Linked DNA regions of Variovorax paradoxus. Each later gene encodes a partner of the first gene's protein in a complex. Links are inferred from orthologs where the notes say so. Each region holds a gene or a part of one and is shown on either strand. Other genes may lie near its edges. The genes, in order: mnmE and mnmG.

Region 1 (7,016 bases):
CTGATGTTCGTCATCGGGCTGGAGTTCAGCCTGCCCAAGCTGCGCGCCATGCGCAAGCACGTGTTCGGCCTCGGCCTGCTGCAGGTGCTGCTGACGATGACCCTCGCCACCGCCGGCGCGCTCTTGATCGCCTCGCAGCTCCCGCCGGCCTGGCGGCTCGGTTGGCAGACGGCGCTGGCCCTCTCGGGCGCGCTCACCATGAGCAGCACCGCCATCGTGGTCAAGCTGATGGCCGAGCGGCTCGAACTCGAAAGCGAGCACGGCAAGCGGGTGATGGGCGTGCTGCTGTTCCAGGACTTGGCGGTGGTGCCGCTGCTGGTGTTGATTCCCGCACTCGGCGCGCCGCCCGAAACGCTCGCCAAGGCGATCGGCTTCGCAACGGTGAAGGCCATCCTGCTGATCGGCGTGCTGCTTTATGGCGGGCCGCGCATCATGCGCTGGTGGCTCACGCTCGTGGCACGGCGGCGCAGCGAGGAGCTTTTCATCCTGAACGTGCTGCTGATCACGCTCGGCCTGGCCTGGCTCACCGAACTGGCCGGCCTGAGCTTGGCGCTGGGCGCCTTCATCGCCGGCATGCTGGTTTCCGAAACCGAGTACAAGCACCAGGTCGAAACCGACATCCGCCCGTTCCACGACGTGCTGCTGGGGCTCTTCTTCATCACGGTGGGCATGTCGCTCGACTGGCACATCGTGGTAGACCGCTGGGCGCTGGTGGGCGTGCTGCTGCTGATCCCGCTGGCCTTCAAGCTGGTTCTGGTGACGGTGCTGGCGCGGGTGCTGGGCGCCACCTCGGGCGTGTCGCTGCGCACCGGCCTCTACCTGGCGCAGGCGGGTGAATTCGGCTTTGTGCTGCTGACGCTCGCGCAGGAGCGCAGCCTGCTGCCGCCGTGGCTGGCCAACCCGGTGCTGGCGTCGATGGTGCTGTCGATGCTGGCGACGCCTTTCATCGTGATGTACACCAACGCCATCGTGCGCAAGCTGGTGGCGAGCGACTGGCTCCAGCAGTCGCTGCAGATGACCTCCATCGCGCGCAAGACCATCAACACCGCCAAGCACGTGATCATCTGCGGCTACGGGCGCTGCGGCCAGAACCTGGCGCGCATCCTGGAGCGCGAAGGCATTCCCTACATGGCGCTGGACCTCGACCCCGACCGCGTGCGGCAGGCCGCCGCAGCCGGCGATTCGGTGGTGTTCGGCGATGCGGCCCGGCTGCAGGCGCTCATGGCGGCCGGCCTGGCCCGCGCCAGCGCCGTGGTCGTCACCTATCTCGATGTACCCGGTGCCATGAAGGTGCTGGCCAATACCCGCGCCCACGCCCCGCAGGTGCCGGTGATCGTGCGCACCCAGGACGACCACGACCTGGAAAAGCTGCAGGCGGCCGGTGCGACCGAGGTGGTGCCCGAGGCCATCGAGGGTTCGCTGATGCTTGCGAGCCATGCGCTGGCGCTTGTCGGCGTGCCGATGCGGCGCGTGATCCGCGTGGTGCAGGACCAGCGCGACGCACGCTACAACCTGCTGCGCGGCTACTTCCACGGGGCCGACGACGACAACGCCGACGAACTCGACCATGAGCGGCTCAACACCTTCACGATCACGCCGGGTGCGCGCGCGGTCGGCCAGACGCTGGCGCGGATGGCGCTGGAAACACTGGGTGTGCGCGTTGCCGGCCTGCGCCGGCATGACGGTCAGCCGCAGGTGCCCACCGACGACACGGTGCTGACGGACGGCGACACCCTGGTGCTGTCGGGCAAGCCTGCCGCGTTGGCGGTCGCCATCGAGCGGCTGCAAAAAGGCTGAGCAAATGCGCTGGCGGGAGCCGCCGCAGCCTTCGGGATCCGCTCAGTTCACCAGCGTGGGATTGCGCTTTTCTTCTTCGATCCGCTGCTGACGGCGCACCGCCTCGCATTGCGCGTGCGGCTTGAATTCGGCCTTGAGGCACTGCGCAGCCATGCACTGCGCCTTCGCGATGAAATTGCGGTCGCCGCAAATGGACTGCGGATCGGCGGGCGCCGCCGCCACAGGCTGCGGCGCGGGCGCGGCGGCCACTGCCGGTGCCGCCTCGGGCACACCGGGCTGCGACGGGGCCGCTGGCACGGGCTTGCGGGACTTGGCCGCGGCGGATGGCGGCTTCGGGGTGGCAGCGGCGGGCGCGGCCGGGGCCGCAGCGGCGAGTGCCGCGTCTGCCGCAGCCGATGGCTCCGCGGACGGGGGCACCGGCGGTGCCGCCTCGGGAGCCGAAGACGCAGGAAGAGGCGCCACGGCAGGCGCGGCAACAGGCGCGGCAGTCGACGCCGCTTCGGCCTTTTCGGCCGGCGCGCCCTTTCCATAGCCGTACCAGCCGGCGATGATCATGAGCAGCCCGACGGCCAGCAACACCAGCCAGAGCAGGATGCCGCGCACACGCGGCGGCTTGTTGCGCACCTCCGCGCCGGCAGGGCGCGGAGTCCGCGGCCTCGACGCTTTCTTGACTCGAGGCTCGCGCGGCGGCGACGGCGGCCGCTTGGAGCGGCCCGCGCCGACGATGATGGTTTTTTCATCGGCCAGCGACCCGGCATGCGCGTAGGCAGTCTGAGAAGCGATCGGCAAGCTGCCATCGAAAAGCCCGCCGGGAATCGTGGGTGCGCGCAATTGTGCGGGCGCCGTGGCGGCCCATTCGCGCTCCGACCGGCTCTCAGGGCCTGGAGGCGGCGCCATTGGTGCCGGCGCTGCGGGCGCCAGCTTTCCGCCGCAACTCCTGCAGAAATTCGCGCCCTCGCGGTTCTCCGCGCTGCACACCGGACAGATCAAGGCCATGACGACTGACTTCTGGGAAAACGATTTCAAAAACTGGCTTGAAGAGCCGTCTGGGCCTGAATTGCGGAACCGACCCGATGGATGTTCAGGTCACCGCGACGCGCTTGGACCGATGCCCCATGCGCTTGGCAATCACCGCGCCGAGCCCCATGGCGATTTCGAGGGCCAGGTTGGGTTGGCGGTTCGACATTTCCGCAAAGCGGATGGCCGTGAGGCGCCACACGCGGCCCGCGCCGGTCACCACCACGTTGGCCGAATGCGGCTCGCGCGAGAAGAACGAGCCTTCGCCCACGACCGATCCGGGCATGAGCACGGCCAGCTTCATCTGTTCCTTGCTGCTGACGCGATGCACACTGATGGCGCCGCCTTCGAGGAAATACACCGAGCGGTCGTGCGTACCTTGCTCGATGAGAACGTCGCCAACGCCGGTATCGATAGGCTGCAGGTAGCCCGCCAGCGTTTCCCACTGCTGTACGTTGAGCGTCAACGCAAAGGCGTCGTTGCTGTTGTTGTCCGCGATGGCGCGGCTCAGGTTCTGGATGGACATGCTTTTCTCAACCCCCGCATCTGTCCCGAAGTATCCGCGAAGGCCCCGGGTTTCGGCTACAACTCTTTACGTTTTTCGTTGCGGCTGTCGCTATTTGCCGATGCAGAAGCGCGAAAAGATGACCCCCAGCAGGTCGTCCGCGCCGAATTCGCCGGTGATTTCGTTCAGTGCGTTCTGCGCAAGACGCAACTCTTCGGCCAGCAGATCGAGCAACTGGGCTTGCGCAGCCAAATGGCTTGCAGCCAACTCCAGGTGCGTTTGGACACGGCCCAGCGCCTGCACATGGCGCGCGCGAGCGAGGTAAACGCCCTCGGGCACCGACTGCCATCCCGCCATCGCGAGCAGTTGTTCGCGTAGCGCTTCGATGCCGAGGCCGGTCTTGGCGGAAAGGGCAATGCCTTGGGCCGAGGCGGGTACGGCGGCTGCCGGCGCGGCGTCCTGCTTGTTCCACACATCGAGCACCGGCACGCTCGCGGGCAGCTTCTGCCGCAGGCCGCGCAGAATTTCCGCGTCGGCGGCGGCGTAGTCGGCAAGGCTAGAGCGCGTCAGGTCGTGCAGGAAGAGCACGGCGTCGGCGCTCTCGATCTGGCCCCACGCCCGCGCAACGCCGATCTGCTCGACCTCGTCGCTGCTCTCGCGCAGGCCCGCGGTGTCGGCCACATGCAGCGGCACACCGTGGATCTGGATGGTCTGCGAGACCACGTCGCGCGTTGTGCCTGCCACTGCGCTCACGATGGCCAGTTCGGCGCCGGCGAGTGCGTTGAGCAGCGAACTTTTGCCTGCATTGGGTTGACCCGCGATCACCACCTTGATGCCCTCGCGCAGCAGCGCGCCCTGTCTGGCGCGCTGCTGCACCGCCGCCAATTGGGCCTGCAATGTTGCCAGCTGGCCGGCCGCATCGGCCTTTTGAAGAAAGTCGATTTCCTCTTCCGGAAAGTCGAGCGTCGCCTCGACCAGCATGCGCAGATGGATCAGCGCGTCACGCAGTGTGTGGATCTCGCGCGAGAAGGCGCCCGAGAGCGAGCGACCGGCGCTGCGCGCAGCCGCTTCGGTGCTGGCGTCGATCAGGTCTGCAATGGCCTCGGCCTGGGCCAGGTCGATCTTGCCGTTGAGAAAGGCGCGCTGGCTGAACTCGCCCGGCTCGGCCACGCGCAAGCCGGACAGCCGTGGACGGCCGGTGACCGGATCGGGCGCGGCGGCGGCTTCGAGGCAGCGCGCCAGCAGCAGCTGGAGCACAACGGTTCCGCCGTGCGCCTGCAGCTCGAGCACGTCTTCGCCGGTGAACGAATGCGGCGAGGGAAAGTGAATGGCCAGGCCATGGTCGACCGGCTCGCCGGCCGCGTCGCGAAAGGGCAAGTAGGTGGCTTCGCGCGGCTTGAGCGGCCGGCCGCAGAGGGCGTCGATCAGCGGCGCGAGCCGCGCGCCCGAAACGCGCACGATGCCCACCGCCCCGCGCCCCGAGGCGGTGGCAAGGGCGACGATGGGATCGGTGGTGCGGGCGAATGTCATGGAAGCGCGATTCTTTCAGCAAAAGCAAAAGGGCCGCGAATGCGGCCCTTTTGCGGAGGGGCGGAAGCTGCCGCGGCTTATTTGCCCAGCACGCCCAGCCGCTTGTTGATGAACCACTGCTGCGCAATCGACAGCACGTTGTTGGTGATCCAGTACAGCACCAGGCCGGCCGGGAAGAAGATGAACATCACGCTGAATGCGAGCGGCATGATCCACATCAGCTTGGCCTGCATCGGGTCCGGAGGCGTCGGGTTGAGCCAGGTCTGGAACAGCGAGGTCAGCGTCATCACGATCGGCAGGATGTACCAGGGATCGGGTGCCGAAAGGTCGGTGATCCAGCCGATCCATGGCGCGTGGCGCATTTCGACCGACGACAGCAGCACCCAATAAAGCGCGATGAACACCGGGATCTGGATAACGATCGGGAAGCAGCCGCCCATCGGATTGACCTTCTCGGTCTTGTAGATGCGCATCATCTCCTGCTGCATTTCCTGCGGCTTGTCCTTCAGCCGCTCGCGCATCTCCATGATCTTGGGGTTGATGGCCTTCATCTTGGCCATGCTGGCGTAGGCCTTGGCGTTGAGCCAGTAGAAGGCCGCCTTCAGCAGCACCACCAGCGCCACGATGGACCAGCCCCAGTTGCCCAGAATGCCGTGCAGCTGGTTCAGCAGCCAGTAAAGCGGCTTGGAAATGATCGCAAAGATGCCGTAGTCCTTGACCAGGTCGAGGCCCGGTGCAATGGCTTCGAGCTTCTTTTCTTCTTCGGGCCCGGCGAACAGTGCGCTGTTGACCACCTGGGTCTGGCCCGGGGCGATCTTCGGCAGCGTGGCCACCATGGCCACGGTGAAGAGGTTGTCGCCCAGGTCCTTCACGCGGAATTCGCGCCGGAGCTGTTCGCTCGCCGGGTCGCCCTTGAGGAGCCACGCCGACACGAAGTAATGCTGCACCATCGCAATCCAGCCGTCGTTGGCAGGCGGCGGCGGCTCGACCTTGCCCTTGGCAATGTCCTTGAAGTCGAGCTTGTGGAACTTCTTCTCGTTGGTGTAGGCGGCTGGACCGGTGAAGGTGTTGGTGCCGAACATCGTGCCAGCCGCCACCGTGCCGTGGCGCAGCAGCTGCATGTAGAGCTGCGCATCGCGCGGCTGGTCGCTCACGTTGACAACTTCGTGGCGCACGCCGATGGTGTATTCACCGCGCTTGAAGACATAGGTCTTGACGTACTTGAGGCCGCCCGCGGGGGCGCTTTCGAAGCTCACTTCGAGCGTGTTCTGGCCTTCGGCCATTTCGCGCGGCCCGGCCTTCGGCGCCATCGGCGTCAAGTGATTGGGAAAGGCTTCTCCGGTCTGGCTCAGCAGGCCGGTTTGTGCCACGTAGCGCGTAGCGGGCGAATCGTTCTCGAACAGCACCACGTGCTTGGTGCGATCGGCTTCGTCGAACTTGAGTAGCTCGAGGTAGTTGACCGTGGCGCCTTCGCTGTCGATCACCGCCTTGAAGAGGTCGGTGGTCACGTTGACGCGCTCACGCGGCGCGGCGGGCGCGGCCTGCGTGGGCACGGCGGCCGCGCTGCCACCGGCGGTGGATGCGCTCGGTACGCCGTTGCTGGCCGCCGGCGTGCTGCCCGCAGGCGCGCTGGCCACGGCAGCCGGCTTGGTCGACGGCAGGAAGGTGGGCTTGTTGCCGTTGAAAACCTGCCATTGGTCCCACAGCAGCACCAGCGAGAAACCAAAAATCACCCACAGGATCGTGCGGCGTATATCGTTCATGACGAAGACTTCTTGTCGGAGGAAAGGAGAGACGAAAACAGCGAGCCTGACTTGTCAGTGCGACACTGTGATGCCGGTGGAACCGGATCGTGCCCGCCCTGGCACCAGGGCTGGCAGCGCACGATGCGGTGCAGGGTGAGATAGCTGCCCTTGAGAGCGCCGTGGACTTCCAGCGCCTCGATCGAATAGACGGAGCAGGTCGGCTCGAAGCGGCACGACTGCCCGAGCCACGGGCTCAGCAACAGGCGGTAGCCCTTCACGAGGCCGATCAGCAGGCGCTTCATGACGAGGATGCTGGCGCGCGCGCGGCCCGCGCCAGCAACTGCTGGAGCTCGGCACGCACGGCGGCCTTGAGCTTGTCGGAGCTGGCGCTCACGAATTCCTTGCGGTCGAACGCCGCGCGC
Region 2 (9,920 bases), 5.5 Mb from region 1 along the record:
ATGCCTGGCACTTCGTAGCGTGTGACCGGGCCCTTGACCAGATGCGCGAGCCATTCGGCCACGCGGGTTTCGGTCAGTTGCTCGCGCAACAGCGGCAGCAGGGCAGGGTGGCGCGTGATGACGCCAATGTTCGAGGTGTCCCCCTTGTCGCCGCTGCGCGCCCAGGCGAGGCGGATGAGCGGGACCGCGACGATGTCGGCATCGGCGTCGAAGGATGCAGCCTGCGGTTCGTCAATGCTCGTCGGCGACTTTGGCGAGAACGTCTCTTCGCCGGCAACCGGCCCTGCATCGCACGGCACTTCGATGCGCTGTCCGTCGATCTCCACGCGCGCTTCCACCTTCGACTTGTCGAGCAGGAATGCGTACTGGCGAATCGACGGCGACACCGCAGAGCGCCCACTGGCGGCCCCGGTGGTGCCCGGCGCCCACGAGGTGCCGGCCGGTGCCACCTCGCGCGCGAAGAGCTCGAGCGCTTCCTTGCGCGGATGCGTGACCGCGATCCGGAGCACCGCCTCGCGCGTTTGCGTCGCGCGTGCGTGCGGGCCGTAGCAAGACTCCGCGCCAAGCACCTCGAGTTGCGTGCCGCTGTACGGGCCGTAGTCGTGCTGCGCAAACAGTGTGCTCGTGCGCGTGAGGATCGCCTCGCCGGTGCGTTGCGCCTTGGCCACCGCATCGAAGCCGACGATGGTGAGCTGCGATGCGGCCTTGAACCCATCCACATAGGTGGCGCAGACCTTGTAGCTTGCAGTGGGTGCGCGGCCGCGCGCGCCGTGCACGCGCACGCGGTGGTTGCCGGCCTGTTCGATGCGAACCTGCGTGAAGTCCGCCACCACGTCGGGCAGCAGGTAGGCCGAGGGGTCGCCGATTTCATACAGCATCTGCTCGCCGACCACTGCTGGCGTCACCTTGCCGCCCGTGCCCGAGGGCTTGGTGACGACAAAGCGGCCGTCGGCATGGCACTCCACGATCGGGTAGCCGATGTTCGGCCAGTCGGGCACGGTGTCCCAGTCTGTGTGCAGGCCGCCCGTGGCCTGGCAGCCGCATTCGATGATGTGGCCGGCAAGGCTGCCGGCCGCGAGCAGGTCGTGGTCGCCGGGCTGCCAGCCGAACTCGTGCATCAGCACGCCGAGGATCACGGCTGAGTCGACGCACCGGCCGGTGATGACCACCTGTGCGCCTGCGTCGAGCGCGGCCTGGATGGGCGTTGCGCCCAGATAGGCATTGGCCGTGAGCACGCGCTCCGGCAGCGGTGCGCCGCTTTGCAGTTCGCGCACCGCGGGCTGCTGCTGCCGAAGTTGCGGCAGCAGCGGCGAGACATCGTCGCCGCTCACCACCGCGATCTTCAATGCAATGCCGTGCTCGGCCGCGAGCGCGGCCAGCGCATCGGCGCAGCCCTGCGGATTGACGCCGCCTGCGTTGCTCACCACGCGGATGCCTTGCTGCACAACGTCCTGCAGTACTGCCTTCATCGCAACGGAAACGAAGTCGGTGGCGTAGCCGAGCTCCGGCTTCTTGAGCCGCGCACCCGCGAGGATCGACATGGTGAGTTCGGCCAGGTAGTCGAACACCAGGTAGTCGATCTGCCGGCTGGCCACGAGCTGCGGCGCGCCCACGCTGCTGTCGCCCCAGAAGCCCGATGCGCCGCCGATGCGCACGGTGCGGTTCATCGCCCGCTCCATTGCGGCTTGCGCTTTTCGCGAAAGGCGAGCTGGCCTTCCGCCGCGTCTTCCGTCAGAGCGAAGAGGCCGATCTGGCTTTCGGTGAACGCCATCGACTCCTCGAAGGCCATGGCCTCGATCTTCTTCATGGTGTACAGGCCGCGCCTTATCGCAGCGGGCGATTTGTCGAGCAGGCGCCCGAGCAGCCAGTCGACGCTCGCATCGAGGTCGTCGCTCACATGGTTGACGAGCCGGTACTCCAGCGCCTGTGCAGCGGTGATCGGTTCGCCGGTGATGCACATCTCGGCCAGTACGCGCCGCGGCAGCAGGTTGCCGAGCACGCTGAGCACCTGCGCGGGGAAGAGGCCGACCTTGACCTCGGGCAGGCCGAACACGGCCTGGCTGCTGGCCACGGCCATGTCGCACATGCCCATGATCCCCATGCCCCCCGCCATGCAGGCGCCGTTGACGCGCGCGATCAGCGGCACGGTCGAGTGGCGTGCCTGGCGAAAGAGGTTGGCAAAGCCCTGGTGAGGCTCCGCATAGTCGAACTTGAAGGAGGTGCCGCTCTGCAGATCGGCACCCGCGCAGAATGCACGCGTGCCGCTGCCGGTAATGACGACGGCGCGCACCGCGCGATCCTGGTTGGCGCGCGCCAGTGCATTCGACATTGCCGAGAGCACGCCCGCGCTGATGGCGTTGCGGCGCTCCTCGCGGTCGATGGTGAGCCACATCACGGGCCCGCGCATCTCCTCGCGCAGTTCTGGTGGGGAAGGGGCTTCGGCCATCGTTCGGTTCCTTCACTGCAAGGTCTGCATTCGACCCCTAGCGTGGTCCGAAAAAAAAGCCGCAACATGCGGCTTGTGGCTGAAGCGGCCCGGGTTTTCCCTAGAGGGCCGGTCCGCTTTCAGGTGCGTTCTGAGGGCTTCTTCTTACTTCAGCAGGCCTTCGGCCTTCATTGCCTCCTGAACGGCGGGGCGGGCGGCCACGCGCGCGTGCCATGCCTGCACATTGGCGAAGTCCGAAATGTCGACGCCGGTGGGCTTGGCCCAGTTGGTCACGGTGAACAGGTATCCGTCGGCCACGCTGAAGTGGTCGCCCATCAGGTACTGCTTGTCGGCGAGCTGGCCGTCGAGCCACTGGTAGCGCGACCTGAGCTTGTCCTTGAAGATGGTCTTGGCTTCTTCGGGCATGGCCGAGTTGAACAGTGGGCTGTAGCCCTTGTGCATTTCGGTGCCGATGAAGGTGAGCCACTCTTGCAGGCGATAGCGCTGCAGCGTGCCGGCGGCCGGCGCGAGGTTCTTGGTGGGCGCGAGATCGGCAATGTACTGAACGATGGCCGGGCCTTCGCGCAGGCGTGTGCCGTCGTCGAGCTCGAGCAGCGGCACATAGCCCAGCGGGTTGATGCCGTAGTAGTCGGTGCCGTCCTGCAGCTTGTGGCTCTTGGTGCTGGCCAGCACGGGTTCGAAGGCGAGTCCGGCTTCGTGCAGTGCGATGTGGGGCGAGAGCGAGCAGGCGCCGGGTGAGTAATACAGCTTCATGCGAGAAATCTCCGAAGGATGTGGATAGCGAAAAAATCTTTGGACCGCCTGCATGCTAGCGGGTTTCACGATGCGCGTTTTGTCCTACGGCCGCTCGCGCGCGCCGACTATCGGTGCGGCGGCGGGCCCTTTCTAAGCTCGCCGCAACGGTGGGGTGGCCCATCACAAGGAGTTTCAGATGTTGAAGTACGCGATCATTTTTGCGGTCATTTCGCTGGTGGCCGGTGTCCTGGGCTTCGGCGGCGTTGCTGCCGGCGCGGCCGGTATTGCCAAGCTGCTGTTCGGCCTGTTCCTGGTGCTGGCGGTGATCTTCGTGGTTCTCGCGGCGCTGGGAATCGGGGCAGTCAAAAAGGCAATCGATTGATGCACAGCCTTGTTCCGCGGTGGCCGCGCGCGCGTCCGCTGGGCGTACTGCTGCAGAGCCCGGCCCACCGCGTGATGCGGGTGCTGCTGGTGACGCAAACGCACTGGCAGCTTCCCGAGCACCGCTCGCGCCGCCGACGCGCCTGAACCCCGATCGACAACAACAAACCACCCAAGGCGCGCATGCACATCTCCCACATCGAGGCGGAACTCGGCTACGAAGTCAGCGCGCCCGCGCACATGCAACTCAACATCGAGGCTGCACAGGCCGGCTCGCAAGCCGTGATCAGCGAAGCGCTGACCATCGAGCCGCCGACCGAGGTGCAGGTGTACTGCGACGAGTCGAGCGGCAATCGCTTCGTGCGCTTCGATGCGCAGCCTGGCCCGCTGAAGATCCGCTACAAGGCGACCGTGCAACGCAGGCAGGTCGACGTGCCGCTCGATCTGCAGGAGGTGCCGGTCAACCAGGTGCCGAACGAAATCCTCCACTACATGATGCCGTCGCGCTACTGCGAGTCGGACCTGATGTCGCGTTGCGCGCAGCAGCTCTTTGGCGATCTTGCGCCGGGCATCGGCCGGGTGCAGGCCATCGTGGACTGGATCTACGACAGCATCACTTATGAGCCAGGCAGCAGCGACTCGACGACGACCGCACGCGAAGTGTTTGTGGAGCGCGCGGGCGTGTGCCGCGACTTTGCGCACCTGGGCATTACCTTCTGCCGCGCGCTGAACATTCCGGCGCGGCTGGTGGTGGGCTACGTGTGGTTCGACGAACCGCCGCAGGATTTCCATGCTGTCTTCGAAGCCTGGCTTGGCGATCGATGGGTGCTGTTCGACCCCACGCGCATGGCGCCGGTCGACCGGCTGGTACGCGTGGGCACCGGGCGCGACGCCAAGGACGTGGCCTTCTGCACCATATTCGGCGCCGTGGCCATGACAGGCAAGACGCTCGTGATTCGCGAGCTGCAGGACGAGAGCGTGGCGCCGCCGGCCGAGCCCGAGCCCACGGGGGCGCTGGTGGGCATCGAAAAGCCGGTGCCGGTGGTGGAGCTGGCCGCCGCTGCCGATTAGGCCTTATCCACACTTAGTTGTTTGCTATCAAATATATAGCAGACACGAGGCGGTGAGCGCGGGTCCGAGGCGTTTCAAAGCGATTAACCACGTTGCCCCCATTCCAGGCGCAAAGCAGCACCCCCGATTAAAATTGGTGCCCCCTTTGCGCAGCGCACGCGTCAGTGCGCCCCCTCTCTCATGCTGTATCCCGAAGAATTCGATGTCATCGTCGTTGGCGGTGGCCATGCCGGCACCGAAGCCGCGCTTGCTGCTGCCCGCATGGGCGCCAAGACGCTGCTGCTCTCCCACAACATCGAGACGTTGGGGCAGATGAGCTGCAATCCATCGATCGGCGGTATTGGCAAGGGCCACCTGGTGAAAGAGGTCGATGCGCTTGGCGGCGCCATGGCCATCGCGACGGATGAGGCGGGCATTCAGTTTCGCATTCTCAATTCGAGCAAGGGCCCGGCCGTTCGCGCGACCCGCGCCCAGGCCGACCGCGTCTTGTACAAGGCCGCGATCCGCCGCCGCCTGGAGAACCAGCCGAACCTGAGCCTGTTCCAGCAGGCGGTCGACGACCTGATGGTGGAGGGCGATCGGGTGGTGGGTGCCGTTACGCAGGTGGGCATTGCCTTTCGCGCGCGCACCGTGGTGCTTACTGCCGGGACTTTTCTCGATGGCCGCATCCACGTCGGCCTCGACAATTACCAGGCCGGGCGCGCGGGCGACCCGCCGGCCATCAGCCTTTCGGCGCGGCTCAAGGAGCTGAAGCTGCCTCAGGGTCGCCTCAAGACCGGTACACCGCCGCGACTCGACGGCCGCACCATCGACTTTTCGAAGTGCACCGAACAACCGGGCGACGGCATGCCGGGTGGGGCAGGGCCGATGCCCGTGTTCAGCTTCATGGGCCGGGTCGACATGCACCCGCAGCAAATGGCCTGCTGGATCACCCATACCAACGAGCGCACGCATGACATCATTCGCTCCGGCTTCGACCGCAGCCCGATGTTCACCGGCAAGATCGACGGCGTCGGTCCGCGCTACTGCCCGAGCGTGGAAGACAAGATCAACCGCTTTGCCGACAAGGAAAGCCATCAGATCTTTCTCGAGCCCGAAGGCCTGACGACCAACGAGTACTACCCGAACGGGATTTCGACCAGCCTGCCGTTTGACATCCAGTACCAACTCGTTCGCTCGATGCCCGGGCTGGAGAACGCCCACATCCTGCGGCCAGGCTATGCCATCGAGTACGACTACTTCGATCCGCGCGAGCTCAAGAGCAGCTTCGAGACCCGTGCAATCAAGGGCCTGTTCTTTGCCGGCCAGATCAACGGCACCACCGGCTACGAAGAGGCCGCCGCCCAGGGTTTGTTTGCCGGCATCAATGCCGCGCTTCAATGCCGGGGCGACGATGCCTGGCTGCCGCGCCGCGATGAAGCGTACTTGGGCGTACTGGTCGACGACCTCATTACAAAGGGCGTGACCGAGCCGTACCGCATGTTCACCAGCCGCGCGGAGTTTCGGCTGCAGCTGCGCGAGGACAACGCCGACATGCGCCTGACCGAAGCAGGGCGCAAGCTCGGCCTGGTCGGCGACGAGCAATGGGACGCTTTCAGCCGCAAGCGCGATGCTGTTTCACGTGAAACACAACGCCTCAAGTCGATCTGGGTGAATCCGCGCAACCTTCCGGCGGCAGAGTCGGAGCGCGTGCTCGGCAAGGCCATCGAGCATGAATACAACCTAGCCGACCTGCTGCGCCGGCCTGATGTGAGCTACCAAACATTGATGTCGCTGGACGGGGGAAAGTACAGCGCGGCCTCGGCACTCAGCGAAACGGAAATCGAGCAGATCGAAATCTCAGCGAAGTATTCCGGCTACATCGAGCGCCAGCACGACGAAGTAGAGCGCGCCGCGCACTTCGAGAACCTGCGGCTGCCGGCGGATTTCGACTACAGCCAAGTCAAGGCACTGAGCTTCGAGGTTCGCCAGAAGCTCGACAAGCACCGGCCCGAAACGCTGGGCTTGGCTTCGCGTATCTCGGGCGTAACGCCAGCTGCAATTTCGCTGTTGATGATCCATCTGCGAAAGGGCGGCCACAAAGCGTTCAACCGCGACGCCGCCCCGGAAGCGACCGCAGAATCGCAGTCCGCCCAATGAGCGCGCCCATCGAAACGCTGCGCCAAGGCGCGGCAGCCTCGGGCAGCGCTTTGTCCGACAAGCAGGCGGAACAGCTGTTGGCTTACGGCACGCTCATGCTCAAGTGGAACAAGGTCTACAACCTAACGGCCTTGCGCGACCCTGCCAGCGTGTTGACACACCATCTGCTCGACAGCCTGGCGGCGGTAATGCCGCTGCAGCGCGAGTGGGCAGGGAAGGGGAAACTACTCGACGTCGGATCCGGCGGCGGGTTGCCGGGCGTGGTGATCGCCATCATGCGGCCGGATCTCGATGTGAGCTGCCTCGACGCGGTTGCCAAGAAGGCGGCCTTCGTTCAACAGGTGGCTGCCGAGCTTGAGCTGCCCAATCTGCGCGGCCTTCATGCGCGGGTCGAGTCGCTCACCGGCAGCTACGAGGTCATCAGCTCCCGGGCCTTTGCCTCGCTTCCGGATTTCTTCAACGGATCGAAACACCTCCTGGCTTCCGGCGGTATCTGGCTGGCCATGAAAGGCAAGGTGCCGAGCGATGAGCTTGCCGTGCTGCCGGAAGGCGTTGCAGTGTTTCACGTGGAACAACTGGCGGTTCCGGGTCTGGATGCCGAGCGCTGCATCGTCTGGGCGCGCAAAGAAACGGCCTGATCCGGCAAAAAAGAAGCGGCGACGCCGGTGAAAGCCGGCGCCGAACGCTCCTTGCGGCACCTGCCTCGCTTAGACTCGACGCCTCCCCCTGGCTCTCTTTTCCGAGGCAAATCCCATGTTCGGCATTGCTGACTACGGCGCATTCGTTGTTGCCATCGTCCTCTTTCTCCTGATTCCCGGTCCGGGCAACCTGGCGCTGATCACCTCGACCAGCAAGGGCGGAATCCGCGGCGGACTGGCTGCCACTTTCGGCGTGATCATTGGCGACCAGTGCCTGATGTGGGCGGCGGTGGCGGGCGTGTCGGCCGTGCTGGCCGCTTACCCGACCGCCTTTGCCGCAGTCCAGTGGCTGGGCGCAGCCTACCTTGCCTGGCTCGGCTTCAAGATGCTGCTCGCCAAGCCCGGCGCAGCGCCGATCCTCAACATTCGCCCAAGCCACTTCTTGCGGCAGGCGCTGATGATCACCTTGCTCAATCCCAAGGCAATCGTGTTCTACATGGCTTTCTTTCCGCTGTTCGTCGATCCGGCGCGCCACCAGGGCGTGGTCACTTTCGGCGCCATGGCGATAACGATTGCAGTGCTCACCTTTATGTACGGCCTCACGTCCACACTGCTCACGCACTATCTGGCCGAACGCATCCGAGCCAATCCGCGTATTTCAGGCGCCCTTGAAAAGCTCGCGGGTGTCTTTCTGATTGCCTTCGGCGTCAAGCTCGCCATTTCCCGCTGATCTCCACATGGCCAAGATTTTCTGTATTGCCAACCAAAAGGGCGGCGTCGGCAAGACCACCACCACCGTCAATCTTGCCGCCGGCTTGGCCAAGGTCGGCCAGCGGGTGCTGATGATCGACCTCGACCCCCAAGGCAATGCAACCATGGGCTCGGGCATCGACAAGCGCCAGCTGGAGCTGACGGTGTACGACGTGCTGCTCGAATCGGCCTCCGTGGCCGAGGCGCGCGTCAAGGCGGACAAGCTGGTGGAGGGCGGCTGCGGCTACGACGTGCTGGGCGCCAACCGCGAACTGGCGGGCGCCGAGGTGGAAATGGTGGCACTCGACCGCCGCGAGAAGCGCCTGCGCACCGCGCTGGCCGCCGTCGGCGCCGAGTACGACTTCGTGCTGATCGACTGCCCGCCTAGCCTGAGCCTGCTCACGCTCAACGGGCTGTGCGCGGCCCATGGCGTGATCGTGCCGATGCAGTGCGAGTACTTTGCGCTCGAAGGGCTGACCGATCTGGTCAACACCATCAAGCAGGTGCACGCCAACCTCAACAAGAACCTGCAGATCATCGGCCTGCTGCGCGTGATGTTCGATCCGCGCATCACGCTGCAGCAGCAGGTAAGCGAGCAACTCAAGTCTCACTTCGGCGACAAGGTGTTCGACACGGTCATTCCGCGCAATGTGCGGCTTGCCGAGGCGCCAAGCTACGGACTGCCCGGCGTGGTGTTCGATCCGGCCGCCCGGGGCAGCCAAGCCTTCATCGCCTTTGCCAAGGAATTGGTCGAGAAGATGCCGCCGGCCAGCGCATTCGCCTCCGGCGCGGTGGCGCCGCCCATCGCGGAGGTTGCGCCGGCCGCTCCGAGCCTGGCGATTCCCGAGGACGTGCTGGCACCTGCCGCCGCACCCGATACCAGCGAAAAAAGCATCTGACGCCGTCCACCCTGGACGCGCGCCTCAAGTTCTTAGCAAGCAAATGACAATCTCACGCATCCTGCTGCTGCCGGGCTGGCAGAACAGCGGCCCTGGCCACTGGCAAACCCGTTGGGAGTCGCTGTATGGCGATCACCGCGTCGAGCAGCATGACTGGATGCACCCGTTGCGCGGCGACTGGTCCGCGCGGCTCGAGGAAGAAGTGCTGGCCGCCTCTGGCCCCGTCGTCTTTGCGGCGCACAGCCTCGGTTGCATCCTGGTGGCCGCCTGGGCTGCGCATTCGCGCAACACGCACAAGGTGCGCGGCGCACTGCTGGTCGCACCCGGCGACCTGGAACGCGACGACCTGCGCCAGCTGATTCCGGGTTGGGCGCCCATCGTGCGCAAGCCGCTGCCATTTCCGGCGGTGCTGACCGCCGCCAACGACGATCCGTACTGCGACGCCAAGCGCTCCCGCCAGATGGCGGCCGACTGGGGCGCGCGCTTTGTCGATGCCGGCGCGGGCGGCCATTTGAACGCCGAGTCCGGCCTGGGCGACTGGCCCGAAGGCCGGCAACTATTGAACGAAATCTCGAAAGACAAGCACTGATGGCGACCAAGAAACCCAAGGGTCTGGGGCGCGGCCTCGAAGCGCTGCTCGGCCCCACGGCCGCACCCGCCGCCGACAACAACAACGCAGCGGAAGAGGGCGCCTCGGCGCAGAACCCGAACACGCTGATGCTCGACCAGATGGTGGCCGGCGTTTACCAGCCGCGTACTCGCATGGACGAAGGCGCGCTGTACGAGCTGGCCGAGAGCATCAAGGTGCAGGGCATCATGCAGCCGATCCTGGTGCGCCGGCTGGACGAGGCATCGGCTGCC

The links.
Region 2: the proteins of mnmE (region 1) and mnmG are in contact, whole or in part, in a solved structure (PDB 9HIP), measured with the Escherichia coli proteins. The link is inferred for Variovorax paradoxus from one-to-one orthologs.

What each region holds. Positions count from the first base shown.
Region 1 is NZ_CP046622.1:5,566,573-5,573,588, forward strand. The notes cover bases 2,641-5,504. They hold mnmE (tRNA uridine-5-carboxymethylaminomethyl(34) synthesis GTPase MnmE), read right to left. Parts: upstream 4,850-5,504; coding sequence 3,431-4,849; downstream 2,641-3,430. Other genes in these bases: GOQ09_RS26025 (Crp/Fnr family transcriptional regulator), read right to left, coding at 2,879-3,340; yidC (membrane protein insertase YidC), read right to left, coding at 4,927-5,504. Outside these bases: GOQ09_RS26015 (monovalent cation:proton antiporter family protein), read left to right, coding at 1-1,797; GOQ09_RS26020 (hypothetical protein), read right to left, coding at 1,840-2,586; more of yidC, read right to left, coding at 5,505-6,612; membrane protein insertion efficiency factor YidD, read right to left, coding at 6,609-6,896; GOQ09_RS26045 (ribonuclease P protein component), read right to left, coding at 6,893-7,016. UniProt on the Escherichia coli protein: Exhibits a very high intrinsic GTPase hydrolysis rate. Involved in the addition of a carboxymethylaminomethyl (cmnm) group at the wobble position (U34) of certain tRNAs, forming tRNA-cmnm(5)s(2)U34.
Region 2 is NZ_CP046622.1:48,369-58,288, forward strand. The notes cover bases 4,361-7,292. They hold mnmG (tRNA uridine-5-carboxymethylaminomethyl(34) synthesis enzyme MnmG), read left to right. Parts: upstream 4,361-4,813; coding sequence 4,814-6,772; downstream 6,773-7,292. Other genes in these bases: GOQ09_RS00235 (transglutaminase-like domain-containing protein), read left to right, coding at 4,361-4,633; rsmG (16S rRNA (guanine(527)-N(7))-methyltransferase RsmG), read left to right, coding at 6,769-7,292. In the rest of the region: GOQ09_RS00215 (acyclic terpene utilization AtuA family protein), read right to left, coding at 1-1,667; GOQ09_RS00220 (enoyl-CoA hydratase-related protein), read right to left, coding at 1,664-2,446; glutathione transferase GstA, read right to left, coding at 2,591-3,199; GOQ09_RS00230 (DUF1328 domain-containing protein), read left to right, coding at 3,378-3,563; GOQ09_RS26055 (hypothetical protein), read left to right, coding at 3,563-3,709; more of GOQ09_RS00235, read left to right, coding at 3,746-4,360; more of rsmG, read left to right, coding at 7,293-7,410; GOQ09_RS00250 (LysE family transporter), read left to right, coding at 7,526-8,140; GOQ09_RS00255 (ParA family protein), read left to right, coding at 8,148-9,059; GOQ09_RS00260 (RBBP9/YdeN family alpha/beta hydrolase), read left to right, coding at 9,103-9,648; GOQ09_RS00265 (ParB/RepB/Spo0J family partition protein), read left to right, coding at 9,648-9,920. UniProt on the Escherichia coli protein: NAD-binding protein involved in the addition of a carboxymethylaminomethyl (cmnm) group at the wobble position (U34) of certain tRNAs, forming tRNA-cmnm(5)s(2)U34.